DNA from 3 places in the Bradyrhizobium sp. 604_D8_N2_3 genome. Region 1 is predicted to be linked to each of the others. Evidence: predicted binding sites of a transcription regulator. Region 1 holds the regulator's gene; each other region holds the start of a gene.
What was found. The regulator LexA, encoded in region 1, represses DNA repair genes until DNA is damaged. The targets are predictions, from matches to a motif close to TGTTCNNNNTGTGTTCNG.
Positions count from the first base shown of each region.

Region 1 (4,263 bases):
GCGCGGTCGCGCGGCCTGACCACGGTCCACGTGACCTCGCCCCGCGACGTCGGGAACGCCCTCAAGGCGCTCGGAATCTGATCTCTGGCCGGCAAGCCGACGGGCCGCGAATGGAACTATTTTGCCCGGGGGCGAGGAACCAAGTCCCTTTGTGCATTTTTATACAGAGTTCCCGGAACGATTGCCCCTCTCAGGACTCATGAGTCCGTTGGGAATTCTACATCGGGCTTATCGTCGTGTTGGGCAAAACCTACCTCACCAAGCAGGCCTCTCTGCTGATGAAATTCGCCAGAACCACCTCGGATTCTGACCTTTCCGCAAAACTGATCAGCAAGGCCGCCGACCTGAAATCCCAGGCCGACCCGCTGCCTGACAAGGATCAGGGCCCCGCAGCGCCGGACGTCAGTCCGTACAAGCAGCCGGGGGGCTGACCGATGCTGGCCGTGGCTCTCGTCCTTCTCGTCCTCGCCATGGCCATCCTCGTACCGGTCTGTCTCGCCTTCTGGATCATGCCGCGGCGGACTTGATGCTCACCCTTCATCGCAGAGCGGATGACGCAGGATAAATCATCCTGCGCGGCCACTGTTTTGCCTCTGCGCCTGCACTCGGCTAGAACTCTCGCCGCCGATTTGCCCGAACGGGCCCAGCAGGAGTTTTCACCCGTGGCCCTGATGCCGGTTTCCGACGCGCTCGCTGCGGTGCTGGCGGGCGCAGAGCCGCTGCCTGAAGAGATGATCGCGCTCGACGCGGCCTTCCACCGCGTGCTGGCGCGCGACGTCGCGGCGCGGCGCACGCAGCCGCCGCAGGCGATGTCGGCAATGGACGGCTATGCGGTGCGCGCGGTCGATGCGGCGCAGATCGACTCCCAGCTCACCCTGATCGGCGAGGTCGCGGCGGGCCGACCGTTTGCGGGATCGGTCGGCGCCGGCGAGGCCGTGCGTATCTTCACCGGCGGTGTCGTTCCCGATGGCGCTGATGCGGTCGTGATCCAGGAGGACACGATCGCGGACGGCAAGCGCATCACCATCAAGGAAGCCGCCGTAACGGGGCGGCACATCCGCCCCGCCGGCGTCGACTTCTCGGAAGGCGACGTGCTGCTGCGCAAAGGGGCCCGGCTCACCGAGCGCGACCTCGCGCTCGCCGCCGGCATGAATTACCCGCAACTGCCGGTCCGGCGACGCCCGAAGGTCGCGATCCTCGCCACCGGCGACGAGCTGGTGATTCCGGGTACGACGCCGGGTCACGGCCAGATCGTCTATTCCAACGGTTATGCCCTGCACGCGCTCGCCCGCAGCGAGGGCGCCGATACCATCGACCTCGGGGTTGCCGCCGACACGCTGGAGGCCACCACGGCCGGCATCGGCCGCGCGCGGGAGAGCGGCGCGGACATCCTGATCACGACCGGCGGCGCGTCGGTCGGGGACCACGATCTGGTCCAGCAGGCGCTGAGGGACGAAGGTATCTCGATGGCGTTCTGGAAGATCGCGATGCGGCCGGGCAAGCCGATGATGAACGGGCGGCTCGGCGCGATGCGTGTGATCGGCCTGCCCGGCAATCCCGTGTCATCTTACGTTTGCGGCTTCCTGTTCATGGTGCCGTTGATTCGCGCGCTTTCGGGCCGTTCGATGATTCATCACCGCCGCGAACGCGCGGTGCTCGGCCGCGATGTCGGCGCCAATGACCAGCGCGAGGATTACCTGCGCGCACGCCTCGAGCTGCGCGACGACGGCACGCTCGTCGCCCTTCCGGTCAATCACCAGGATTCCTCGCTGCTTGCGAATCTTGCTGCGGCACAGGCACTTCTCGTGCGCGCGCCATTCGCGCCGAAGGCCGAAGCCGGCACGCCTTGCGAGGTCTTGCGGCTGCCCGTGTGATCGCTTCGTTCGCGTGCGTTCCGCGAACTTTGTCGCGTTCACGGTAAATTAAGCAGTTGCGGAACATGTATCGAACATATAGTGTCCGTTCATGATTTGTTTCGAGAATGTAGCGGCTTACTGCTGAATTCAGCGTCTCGGAATCGAACGACATCAACCGGGGGATTTTGGTCGAGATGTTAACGCGCAAACAATACGAGCTCCTGCGGTTCATCAGCGAACGGCTGAAGGAAAGCGGCGTGCCGCCCTCCTTCGATGAGATGAAGGACGCGCTCGACCTGCGCTCGAAATCAGGCATCCATCGCCTGATCACCGCGCTCGAGGAGCGCGGCTTCATCCGGCGCCTGCCCAACCGGGCCCGCGCCATCGAGGTGATCAAGCTGCCCGAGCTTCAGGCCGCCGCCGGCAGCCGCCGCGGCTTCACACCGAGCGTCATCGAAGGCAATCTCGGCAAGGTCCGCACGACTTCGAGCCCGCCGGCGGACGAGGGCGAGCGCCCCGTCGCGGTCCCCGTGATGGGCCGCATCGCGGCCGGCACGCCGATCGAGGCCTTGCAGACCCGCAGCCACACCATCAGCGTACCGCCTGACATGCTCGGCTCGGGCGAACATTACGCGCTCGAAGTGCGCGGCGATTCCATGGTCGAGGCCGGCATTCTCGACGGCGACATGGCGCTGATCCAGCGCAACGAGAGCGCCGATACCGGCGATATCGTGGTGGCGCTGATCGACGACGAGGAGGCGACGCTCAAGCGCTTCCGCCGCCGCGGCGCCTCGATCGCGCTCGAGCCCGCCAACGCCGCCTATGAGGTCCGCATCCTCCCGCCCAACCGGGTGAAGATCCAGGGCAAGCTGATCGGGCTGTACCGGAAGTATTGATACCGGACGTGCCGGTATCGGTTATTGGGCGCCCCGCGCTCTTTCGATCGGCATCGCTGATCCGAGATTGGAGCGGACGATTGTCCGCTTCCGCTGGATAGTCTTTCTGGTTTCGCGCAGATTATCCGGCCCCTCCTCCGACGGTAAATCCTCGGCACGCCGCACGAAGCAGCCCTGCTTCGCGGCCTTCAGGTTCGAGGAGAAGTCATGCGCCGGATCGTTCCGAGCAAAATTGCTGTGGCGCTGATCGCAGCATCAGCGTCGCAAGCCTTGGCCGTGCAAGCCTTGGCCGTGCAAGCCTTGGCCGCGCAATCGCGGCCCCGTGTCCGCAAGGACACCGCCGTAAGCGAGCAAGTCCGCAAGGCCGTCGACCAACCGTCGCGGCCGGGCTGGCAATATTCCGGCTGGTCGGCGCCTGCGGGGCGCTGACACGCGCCCGCAGAATGCAAAGGGGCGGGCTTTGTTCCTGGTGGATTCGGGAAAGTTAATGTGATTGCGGCCTGCGGCGGCGAGCCGTAGATTTGCCTACAACCCGGCAGAACGTTTGGTATTTCCACTCTGATAGAGGCCTGCGCCTCGATTAAGAGACGTGGGTCGCTATCCCTGCATGAGGAGCACCCGATGTGTGACTACAGCCTGCATGCCGTCGCGTCGCGTCCCGCCGAAGTCGGCGAGACGATCGTCACGACAACCTTCCGCGGCACCTCGACGCGCGGCTTTGCCTCCGCGGCCGATCCGACCGTCGCGGTCTGCCTGCTCCCGGGGACGGAGCTCGCCTTCGCCGACAACGTCCGCTACGACAATCGCTGGATCTGGACGCGCACCGTCAATTCGCGCGTCGGCAAGTTCGGCAAGATCGATCCGCACATTCCCGATCGCCATCATGATGCGATCGAATTCCCCGACGGCAAATCCGTGCTGGTGACGCAGCTGGTCGAAGGCCAGCGTGCGACCGTGCTGCAGCTACCGGTGACCCAGCCGCTCGGCGAGCGCGAGCACAAGCCGCAGACCATCACCGACAGCCGGACAACCATCACCCGCCTGCCGATCGGCTGATGCAGCCATTCCCGGCCGGCAGGTCGGGCCAGGATTGAAATCGCCATCGCCGGCCGAGGCCGGCGAGATGGTGTCGTTTGTGTCCCGCGAAACTCCATCGGGCGGACCAAGCCGTGGCGTCTCCACCGCACGAAGTTTGCGCTGTCCTGCCTGAATTTTGAACGTCCGTTCCGCAGCCAAATGGCCGATGCTTGGTGCGGCTTGAGACGGCGGGCACGTTCGATGAAGACCTTCATTCGCGTCGTTGAACTCTGGGTGCCTGACCGCACGCGCATGCGGCTGGAATTCGGCGGCGGCCTCTACGGCGAAGGGTTGTCCGCGTTTAGGGACGTGAGCGAGGGTCTGCATTTCGGATATGACGAGGGGCTTCCCGGCAAGGCCTGGACCAGCGGCCACCCCGTGATCCTCACCAGATTCACCGATTCCTATTTCAGGCGGACCGATCAGGCCATCGC
Region 1 is NZ_JBPWPM010000001.1:5,211,969-5,216,231, forward strand. It holds gene AB7245_RS24780 (HAD family hydrolase) at 1-81, shown strand, start outside; gene AB7245_RS24785 (hypothetical protein) at 237-431, shown strand; gene AB7245_RS24790 (molybdopterin molybdotransferase MoeA) at 663-1,874, shown strand; gene lexA (transcriptional repressor LexA) at 2,051-2,752, shown strand; gene AB7245_RS24800 (hypothetical protein) at 2,960-3,181, shown strand; gene AB7245_RS24805 (hypothetical protein) at 3,374-3,808, shown strand; gene AB7245_RS24810 (GAF domain-containing protein) at 4,031-4,263, shown strand, end outside.

Region 2 (4,263 bases), 160 kb from region 1:
GCCAGACCGACCAGGATGTGGGCGCGATCGCGCGCCTTGGCGAGCAGGAACTTGGTGCGCCGCGTGACGACCCGCTCGCGGAAATCGACGAAGATCGCCAGCAGGTCCTTCAGATGCATGATCCGCGGACGTCCGCTGTCGAGCGCCACCATGTTGACGCCGAAGCTCGTCTGCAGCGGCGTGAACCTGTACAGCTGGTTCAGCACCACATCCGGCACGGCGTCGCGCTTCAATTCGATGACGACACGGTAGCCGTCGCGGTCGGATTCATCGCGCAGGTCGCCGATGCCCTCGATCTTCTTTTCCTTGACCAGCTCGGCGATGCGCTCGACCATCGTCGCCTTGTTCACCTGGTAGGGAATCTCGGTGATGATGATCGCCTCGCGCTCCTTGCGGATGGTCTCGATCGCGACCTTGCCGCGCATGACGATGGAGCCGCGGCCGAGGTGGTAGGCGGCGCGGATGCCCGCGCGTCCGAGAATGACGCCGCCGGTCGGGAAATCCGGTCCCGGAACGATGTTGATGAGTTCCTCGATGGTGAGCGCAGGATTATCGATCAACGCGACGCAGGCGTCGATGACCTCACCGAGATTGTGCGGCGGGATGTTGGTGGCCATGCCGACCGCGATGCCGCCCGCCCCGTTGACCAGGAGGTTCGGGAACTTGGCCGGCAGGACCGACGGCTCGGTTTCGTTGTTGTCGTAGTTCGGCTGGAAGTCGACGGTGTCCTTGTCGATGTCGGCCAGCAGAGCCAACGCCACCTTCGTCAGTCGCGCTTCGGTGTACCGATAGGCGGCCGGGGGATCGCCGTCGACCGAGCCGAAATTGCCCTGGCCGTCGATGAGCGGCACGCGCATCGAGAAGTCCTGCGCCATCCGGACCATGGCGTCGTAGATCGACTGGTCGCCATGCGGATGATATTTACCGATGACGTCACCGACCACGCGCGCCGACTTGACGTACTTCTTGTCGGGCGTGTGCCCCTGCTCGTTCATCGAGTAGAGGATGCGACGATGAACCGGCTTCAACCCGTCGCGCGCATCGGGCAGCGCACGCGCCACGATCACGCTCATCGCGTAATCGAGGTAGGACTTCTTCATCTCCTCGTAGATGGAAACGGGACGAATGTCCGAGGGTTGCGCCGGCTGGTCGCCGGGCTTGTTGTCGTCGTCAGCCAAGGGGAAATCCGGTGAGATTTTATCTGGGAATCATATAGCGCATCGCCCCCCTGATAACCACCCTTGCGAGGTCTGGGGAAGCGGTTTTTCCGACTGTTTTTCCAGAGACTTACGAGCTCAGCACCACTGCCTCGAGCGAAGCCGGAATGAGCCGCCGGGAACCACGTCCTAGGCTCCGAAAATCACCCGGTGCATGATCCGTCCAGGCACAAGCGTGAACAGCCCGGCAATCACGAGCGCGCCGATGAACGTCATGATCATGATACGCCGGTGATCGGCGACCCGATGGGTATGCGCCCGCCACACCGCGAGCGGTAGCATCACCAGCGTGAAGATCGACAGGAGATGGATCGGGCTGAACGGCCCGATCAGACGGATCTGGTGGATCCAGAACGACGAGGCCGCCACCACCGCCATCAGCGCCACCCAGATCCAGCCGATCGTCCGGTGCGGCAGCGTTCCCTTGGGGGCAGCAAACTGGACAAGGCCGAGCACGAAGGCGGCCATGGCGGCAAAGGCATGCAGCGGGATCGCTGGAGCAGCCTCAAGCAGCGGCGCAACGCTCATGCAGGGCTTTCTCCGATCGACGGCCGACCAATGTGAATAGAATTAACATCAAGTTAATATCATTCACATCACGCCTCGTCAAAGGCCTGAGGCAGCACATGAGGCAAGCCCGGAAAAACCGAGCTTTGCCCGCCAATTGGTAAGGAATCCTGTCTCTCTACGCGAGCAAGGTGACATCAGGGGCGAAGCGCCCCGCCCGTCTCAGAACGGGATGTCGTCGTCCATGTCGCTGTTGCGGCCACCGCCGCCGCCGGCGGCAACGGCACGGCGCGGCGCGCTGCTGACGGGACCGGAGGAGCCGAAATCGCCGCCCGGCTCGTCGCCGAAGCTGCCGCCTCCACCGCCGCCGCGGCCGTCGAGCATCGTCAGGGTCGAGTTGAAGCCCTGGAGCACGACCTCGGTGGAGTACTTCTCGGCGCCGCTCTGGTCGGTCCATTTGCGGGTCTGGAGCGCGCCCTCGATGTAAACCTTCGCGCCCTTCTTCAGGTACTGCTCGGCGACCTTGCAGAGCCCTTCATTGAAGATCACGACGCGATGCCACTCGGTCTTTTCCTTGCGCTCGCCGCTATTCTTGTCGCGCCAGGTCTCCGAGGTGGCGATGCTCAAATTCGCGATCGGCCGCCCGTCCTGGGTGCGGCGGATTTCGGGATCCTTGCCGAGATTTCCAACCAGAATGACCTTGTTGACGCTTCCCGCCATCGCCGCTCTCCACTCCGAATGCCACTGAATTTTAGAAGGCCCGGGACGCGCCCGCGTCCTCTGCAACCTGTTGACGCGACCCTATACGCTTGCGCGGACGGATCGGCCCGTAACCCCTCCACTTATCCCCACATATAGCACCCCTGGCCGGTTCGTTCCAGATTTGTTCTTATGACTCCCCTCACCTTGTTGCGCTGGCAAGACGACACCGCGCTGCACAAAGACGGCCTGCGCCAAATGGAATTTCCCCGAATTCCTGAGAACGGCGAAAACAGCTTAACATTCATCAAGTTAGAGGCAGTTCAGATGCCGCCCGACTGTTGCATTCCGGAGACGGACTCCGCCGCCCGCCTAAGCTACGCTTGCCGCGGAATTAGATTCTTATAGGCGTCGCGCCTGATCAGCCGCTTCGGGGACTTCGAAAAGCGGTCAGAAACTGGGGGGACTGCAATGAATAAGATTTTGATTGGTACTATTGGTGCAATCGCGTTGGGGCTGTCGGCTCCCGCAAGCGCGGCAGATCTCGCTGCGCGTCCCTACACCAAGGCTCCGGCACCGATGATCGCGACCATCTACGACTGGAGCGGCTTCTACATCGGTATCAACGGCGGCGGCGGCACCAGCCACAAGTGCTGGGACGTCGATATCGGCGGTGGCGTTCTCGTAGGCGAAGGCTGCCACAACGCGACCGGCGGCACGGTCGGCGGCCAGGTCGGCTACCGCTGGCAGTCAGCCAACTGGGTGTTCGGCTTCGAAGGCCAGGGCAACTGGGCCGATTTCTCGGGTGACAACATCAGTGCGATCAGCGGCCTGCGCGATCGTTCGAAGATCAACGCCTTCGGCCTGATTACCGGTCAGGTCGGTTACGCCTGGAACAACGTCCTGGTCTACGTGAAGGGCGGCGGCGCCGTCGTCAGCGATCGCTACCGCAGCTTCGACGTCGCCAGCGGCCTCGAGTTCGACCGGGCCAACGAGACCCGTTGGGGCGGCACCGTGGGTGCGGGCGTCGAGTTCGGATTCGCCCCGAACTGGACCGTGGGCTTCGAGTACGACCACATCTTCCTCGGCAACCGCACCATCGGCTTCACCGGATCCGGCAATTTCGCCCCGCTCGGCGTTGCCACACGCTCCGATCGCATCAGCCAGGACGTCGATATCGGCCTCGTCCGCGTGAACTATCGCTGGGGCGGTCCGATGATCGCAAGATACTGACATCCCTCTGAAATCGCTTGGAGATCAAAGGCCGGCCTCGCGCCGGCCTTTTTGCGTGGGCAACGGGAATTATAGGTCAGTCACCGTTACGTTTTGCGATTATCGTGGCTTTTGGGAGACGCAACTTGCGGCTTTGCTCGTGTAAGCACGACATCAGTTGGACCACGGCGTCCGATGTCCTTCCGAACGCACGGAAGGCAAAAACAGAAACCGGGACTGGGATTAGTTTGAAAATGAAGAAGGTTTTGTTGGCTTCGGCCTGTTTGTTCGCTCTCGCTGCTCCGGCTTCGGCCGCTGATCTCGCGGCGCGCCCCTACACCAAGGCTCCGGTGGCGGTGGCCTCGGTCTACAACTGGACCGGCTTCTACCTCGGTATCGTCGGCGGCGGCGCCTGGGAAAACGGTTCCGGCGACCCGAAGATGAAGGGTGGCTTCGTCGGCGGCACCGCCGGCTACAACTGGCAGACCGGCAACGTCGTGTTCGGCGTCGAGGCTGATGGTTCCTGGGCTGACGTCAGCGCTTCGGCGACCGGCGCCACTGTTGTTCCCGGATTCGGCGTTGTGACCGCAACGGCGAGCTCGAAGACCGATGCCATGGGCACCGTGCG
Region 2 is NZ_JBPWPM010000001.1:5,047,500-5,051,762, forward strand. It holds gene gyrA (DNA gyrase subunit A) at 1-1,178, opposite strand, end outside; gene AB7245_RS24035 (DUF2306 domain-containing protein) at 1,347-1,745, opposite strand; gene AB7245_RS24040 (single-stranded DNA-binding protein) at 1,947-2,444, opposite strand; gene AB7245_RS24045 (outer membrane protein) at 2,895-3,656, shown strand; gene AB7245_RS24050 (outer membrane protein) at 3,890-4,263, shown strand, end outside.
Region 2: a site for LexA is predicted at 2,598-2,615, ahead of AB7245_RS24040 (single-stranded DNA-binding protein). Genes of this name have one in related genera too.

Region 3 (4,263 bases), 2.2 Mb from region 1:
GATATGGGTATCCTCAGGCAAATGCACGACGACGCGCTTTCCGCCGATGCGCGCGGCGATGCGGTCGATCAGCGCGGCGAGCTCGTCATTGTCATGGACATGGGCGTCGAGATCGCGCTGCTCCTGCACCACGATCTCGGTGCGGCTCGCCGACAGCCGCACCATGTCGAAACCAAAGCCGGGATCCAGCGGATCGGCGAGCGCATCGAGACGTTCGCGAAACAGCCGGTCGATGACTTTGCTTTGCGTCACCGGCCGCCCGGTCTCGACCATGATCGCGCGCACCACGCCGTCGGTACGAAAGAAGGCGGCTTCCAGGCGCCGCGCGCCCTTGCCCTGCTTCTCCATGGACGCGATCAGCGTGTCGGCGAGCCGCGACAGCGTCAGCGCGATCATGGTGTCGGTGGCGATCGGTTCGGCAAAGCGCTTCTCCACGATATAATCCGGCAGCGGTTTGCGCGGATTGATCGGGGCATCGCCATGCCCCTGCGCATGCGCGAGCAGCGTGGAGAACCGCGCGCCGAACCGCGCCGTGATCTCATGCGGCTCGCGCGAGGCGACATCGCCGATGGTTTTCAGGCCGGCGCGGCGCAGACCAGTGGTGATGGCCTCGCCCGCACCAAGCGCGGATACCGGCAGCCGGCTGATCGCCGCCGCCTCCCCGCCATCGGCGACGATGGTGCCGGAGGCCTGCCGCGTCAGCGTGCGCGCACAGACCGAGGTGCCGGCGATCGCCGCGCTGACGGCAAAACCCTGACGGGCGAGCGCGCGGACGAAGGTCTGCAACAACGCAGCCTCGCCGCCGAACAGATGCGCGCAGCCGGTGATGTCCAGAAACAGCCCGTACGGCGGATCGAGCGCCACCAGCGGCGTGAAGCGGTCGCACCAGTCGGCGACGTCGCTGAGCGTCTTCGCATCGGCCACGACATCGGCGTCGAACACTTTCAAGTCCGGACACATCGCCCGTGCATTGGCCAGGGGCTGGCCGATGTGCAAGCCGAGGCGCTCGGCGGCTTCGTCCAGCGCATGGATCACCAGCGCATTGTTGTCCTTGATGACAACGATGCTCGGATCATTGGTCTTACCCAGCGCGCCGAAGAACCGCTGAATCCGATCGATGGGCAGGCGCGGCAGCCACAGGCTGAGGATACGTCGACGGTTCAGAGAACTGGCACTCATCACATTTCCATTCCATGATCCACCGGCCGCACGGGCCATGACGATTGCGCAAGAGTTCGGCATCGAAGCGCGGCGCGCCCCAGGAGCTCCATGCCGGGCCCGGCGGCGAATGCGCCGCGCGCAACATCCACCGCGTCTCCGCGGTCGAGGGCAGCGGCTGCGCGGCCATCCGCAACATCAGGCCGGTGACACCGGAGCCTTGCGCGGCCAGTGTCAGCTTGCGGCTCGCCACGAGATCGAACTGCCGCGTCTCACCCCAGAGCTCGAGCACAACGGCGCCAAGCGCGTCGCAGGCGAGCGCATCGGCCGAGGTCCGCAACGCGCTCTCGACATCGGCGGCGCGCACCATCACCACGCGGCGCGGATCGAGACCGATCTCGGCAAGCCCGCTCATCGACAGCGCGCCGGTCTCGAGTTCCGAAAAATCCTGCCGCACCCACAGCAGCGGCCGGCGCCGCGAGACACGCCCCGCAAGCCCCATGACAAAACCCGTCGCGGCGGTTCCCTGCCGGCCCTCGCAAAACACCTCGTGGATCACCGCGCGCGCGAGCCCGCCCTTCAGCGCGCTGTCGACCTCGTCGTGGCCGAGCGCGACGCGATCGTGCTGATGCACGACCTCCGCCGTCTCGATGCGCTCGATCTGGCCGCGCAAGGTCGCAAGCGCGTTCATCCGTGCGCCGCTCATATACGCCGCTCCTTCAGAGGTGATTGCCGAGGTTCTCAAAAATAAGAACCTACGGCTGGCTCATTTGTTCATGATATGTTCTAATATAAAGCTAACAGCGGCCGGGGAGTCAATCGAATTGGTGCTCATCCGGATTCGTAAGCTGAATCAAAGGGATTCCACGATGGACGTACAACGCAAGCTGGAGATTCTGGCTGATGCCGCCAAATACGACGCGTCGTGCGCCTCCAGCGGCACCGAGAAGCGGGATTCCAGCGATGGCAAGGGCATGGGCTCGACCGCGCCGGGCATGGGCATCTGCCATTCCTACGCGCCGGACGGACGCTGCATCTCGCTGCTCAAAGTGCTCCTGACCAACGCCTGCAATTACGACTGCCTTTATTGCGTCAACCGCGCCTCCTCCAACGTGCCGCGTGCCCGCTTCACCATCGACGAAGTGGTCAAGCTCACGCTCGACTTCTACCGGCGCAATTACATCGAGGGCCTGTTTCTCTCCTCCGGCATCATCCGCAGCCCCGACTACACCATGGAGCAGGTGGTCAGCGTCGCGCGCAAACTGCGCGAGGAGCATCACTTCCGCGGCTACATCCATCTCAAGACCATTCCCGAGGCCGACGACGCGCTGATCGCGGAAGCCGGCAAATATGCAGATCGCCTCTCCATCAACATCGAGATGCCTGAGGAGACGAGCCTGCAGCAATACGCACCGGAAAAGGATGTGCGCGCGATCCGCCGCACCATGGGCCGGCTGCGGCTGAAGCTCGACGAGGCCGAGGAAAACCGCAGCACAAAGACGAAGGCCAGGCCGCAGCGCTTCGCGCCCGCCGGACAGAGCACACAGATGATCGTCGGCGCCGACGCGGCCTCTGATCACACCATCCTGCACACCAGCTCCAATCTCTATGGCTCCTACCGGCTGCGGCGCGTCTATTACTCCGCCTTCAGCCCGATCCCCGATGCCAGCCGCGCTTTGCCTCTGGTACAGCCGCCGCTGCTGCGCGAGCACCGGCTTTACCAGGCCGACTGGCTGATGCGGTTCTACGGTTTCGACGTTGCGGAGATCGTTGACGACAGCGCGATGCTGCCGCTCGACATCGATCCGAAGCTCGCCTGGGCGCTGCGCCATCGCGACCGCTTCCCGCTCGACGTCAACCGCGCCAGCCGCGAGGAGCTGTTGCGCGTGCCGGGCTTCGGCACCAAGGCGGTCGAACGCATCATCGCGACGCGGCGCACCACCACGATCCGCCTCTCCGATCTCGCGCGGCTGCATGTGCCCCGCAACAAGGCGCTGCCATTCATCGTCCTCAGCGATCACCGGCCCGCGCCGCATCGCCTCGACGAGGCGCGGCTGATCGAACGGTTCAAGCCGAAGGCAACACAATTGGGGTTTGGCTTCTGATGCAGTACATCACCCTCGACACCGAAACCGATTTCGACGGCTGGCGCAAAGCCGCGCGTAGCCTCGTGCTGCATCATGTGCAGCCAACCGATGTCACCTGGACCGTACAAGGCGGCGAAGCCGAGCTGTTTGCACCGCCCTCCCCGTCTCCGATATTTGAGGTGAACGACAGCACCTTTAACGTCTCGGCAAAATTCGTCGATCTCGCCAAGGCCGCGATCCTGCATCGCGACGGCGAGCGCTTTGCGATCCTCTATCGCCTGCTCTGGCGATTGAAGGACAATCACGATCTCATCGAGGTCGCGACCAATCCTGATGTCGCGCAAGTCACCGCCATGGCAAGAGCAGTCCATCGCGACGAGCACAAGATGCATGCCTTCGTGCGCTTCCGCGAGATCGGCCGCGAGCGCGCGGCGCATTACGTCGCCTGGTTCGAGCCGGAGCATTACATCGTCGAGCTTGCCGCGCCGTTCTTTGCCAAGCGCTTCGCCGACATGCCATGGTCGATCCTGACACCCGATCTGTGTGCGCATTGGGATGGCCACGCGCTCTCGTTCACGTCGGGCGTGAGCAAGAGCGAAGCACCCGGCGAAGACCGGCTCGAGGAAACCTGGCGGCGCTACTACGCCAGCATCTTCAACCCGGCGCGGCTGAAGGTGAAGGCGATGCAGACGGAGATGCCGAAGAAATACTGGAGGAACCTGCCCGAGGCGTCGATCATTAAGCCCTTGATCGAGGACGCCGAGCGCATGACCGGCGCCATGATCGCCAATGCCGCAACCGATCCGCACAAGCCCCAGAAGCGGCCGGAGGCTCCGATGCCACGCAAGCTGGCTGCCGACGATCTCGAAGCGCTCCGCGAGGAGGCCGCGCACTGCCGCGCCTGCCCGCTCTACAAGGACGCGACGCAGACCGTGTTCGGCGAGGGCCCGAAAGACGCGACCATCATGCTGGTCGGCGAGCAGCCCGGCGACAAGGAAGACCTCGCCGGCCACCCCTT
Region 3 is NZ_JBPWPM010000001.1:3,053,931-3,058,193, reverse strand. It holds gene AB7245_RS14520 (Y-family DNA polymerase) at 1-1,179, opposite strand, end outside; gene AB7245_RS14515 (ImuA family protein) at 1,082-1,864, opposite strand; gene AB7245_RS14510 (putative DNA modification/repair radical SAM protein) at 2,028-3,263, shown strand; gene AB7245_RS14505 (UdgX family uracil-DNA binding protein) at 3,263-4,263, shown strand, end outside.
Region 3: a site for LexA is predicted at 1,930-1,947, ahead of AB7245_RS14510 (putative DNA modification/repair radical SAM protein). Genes of this name have one in related genera too.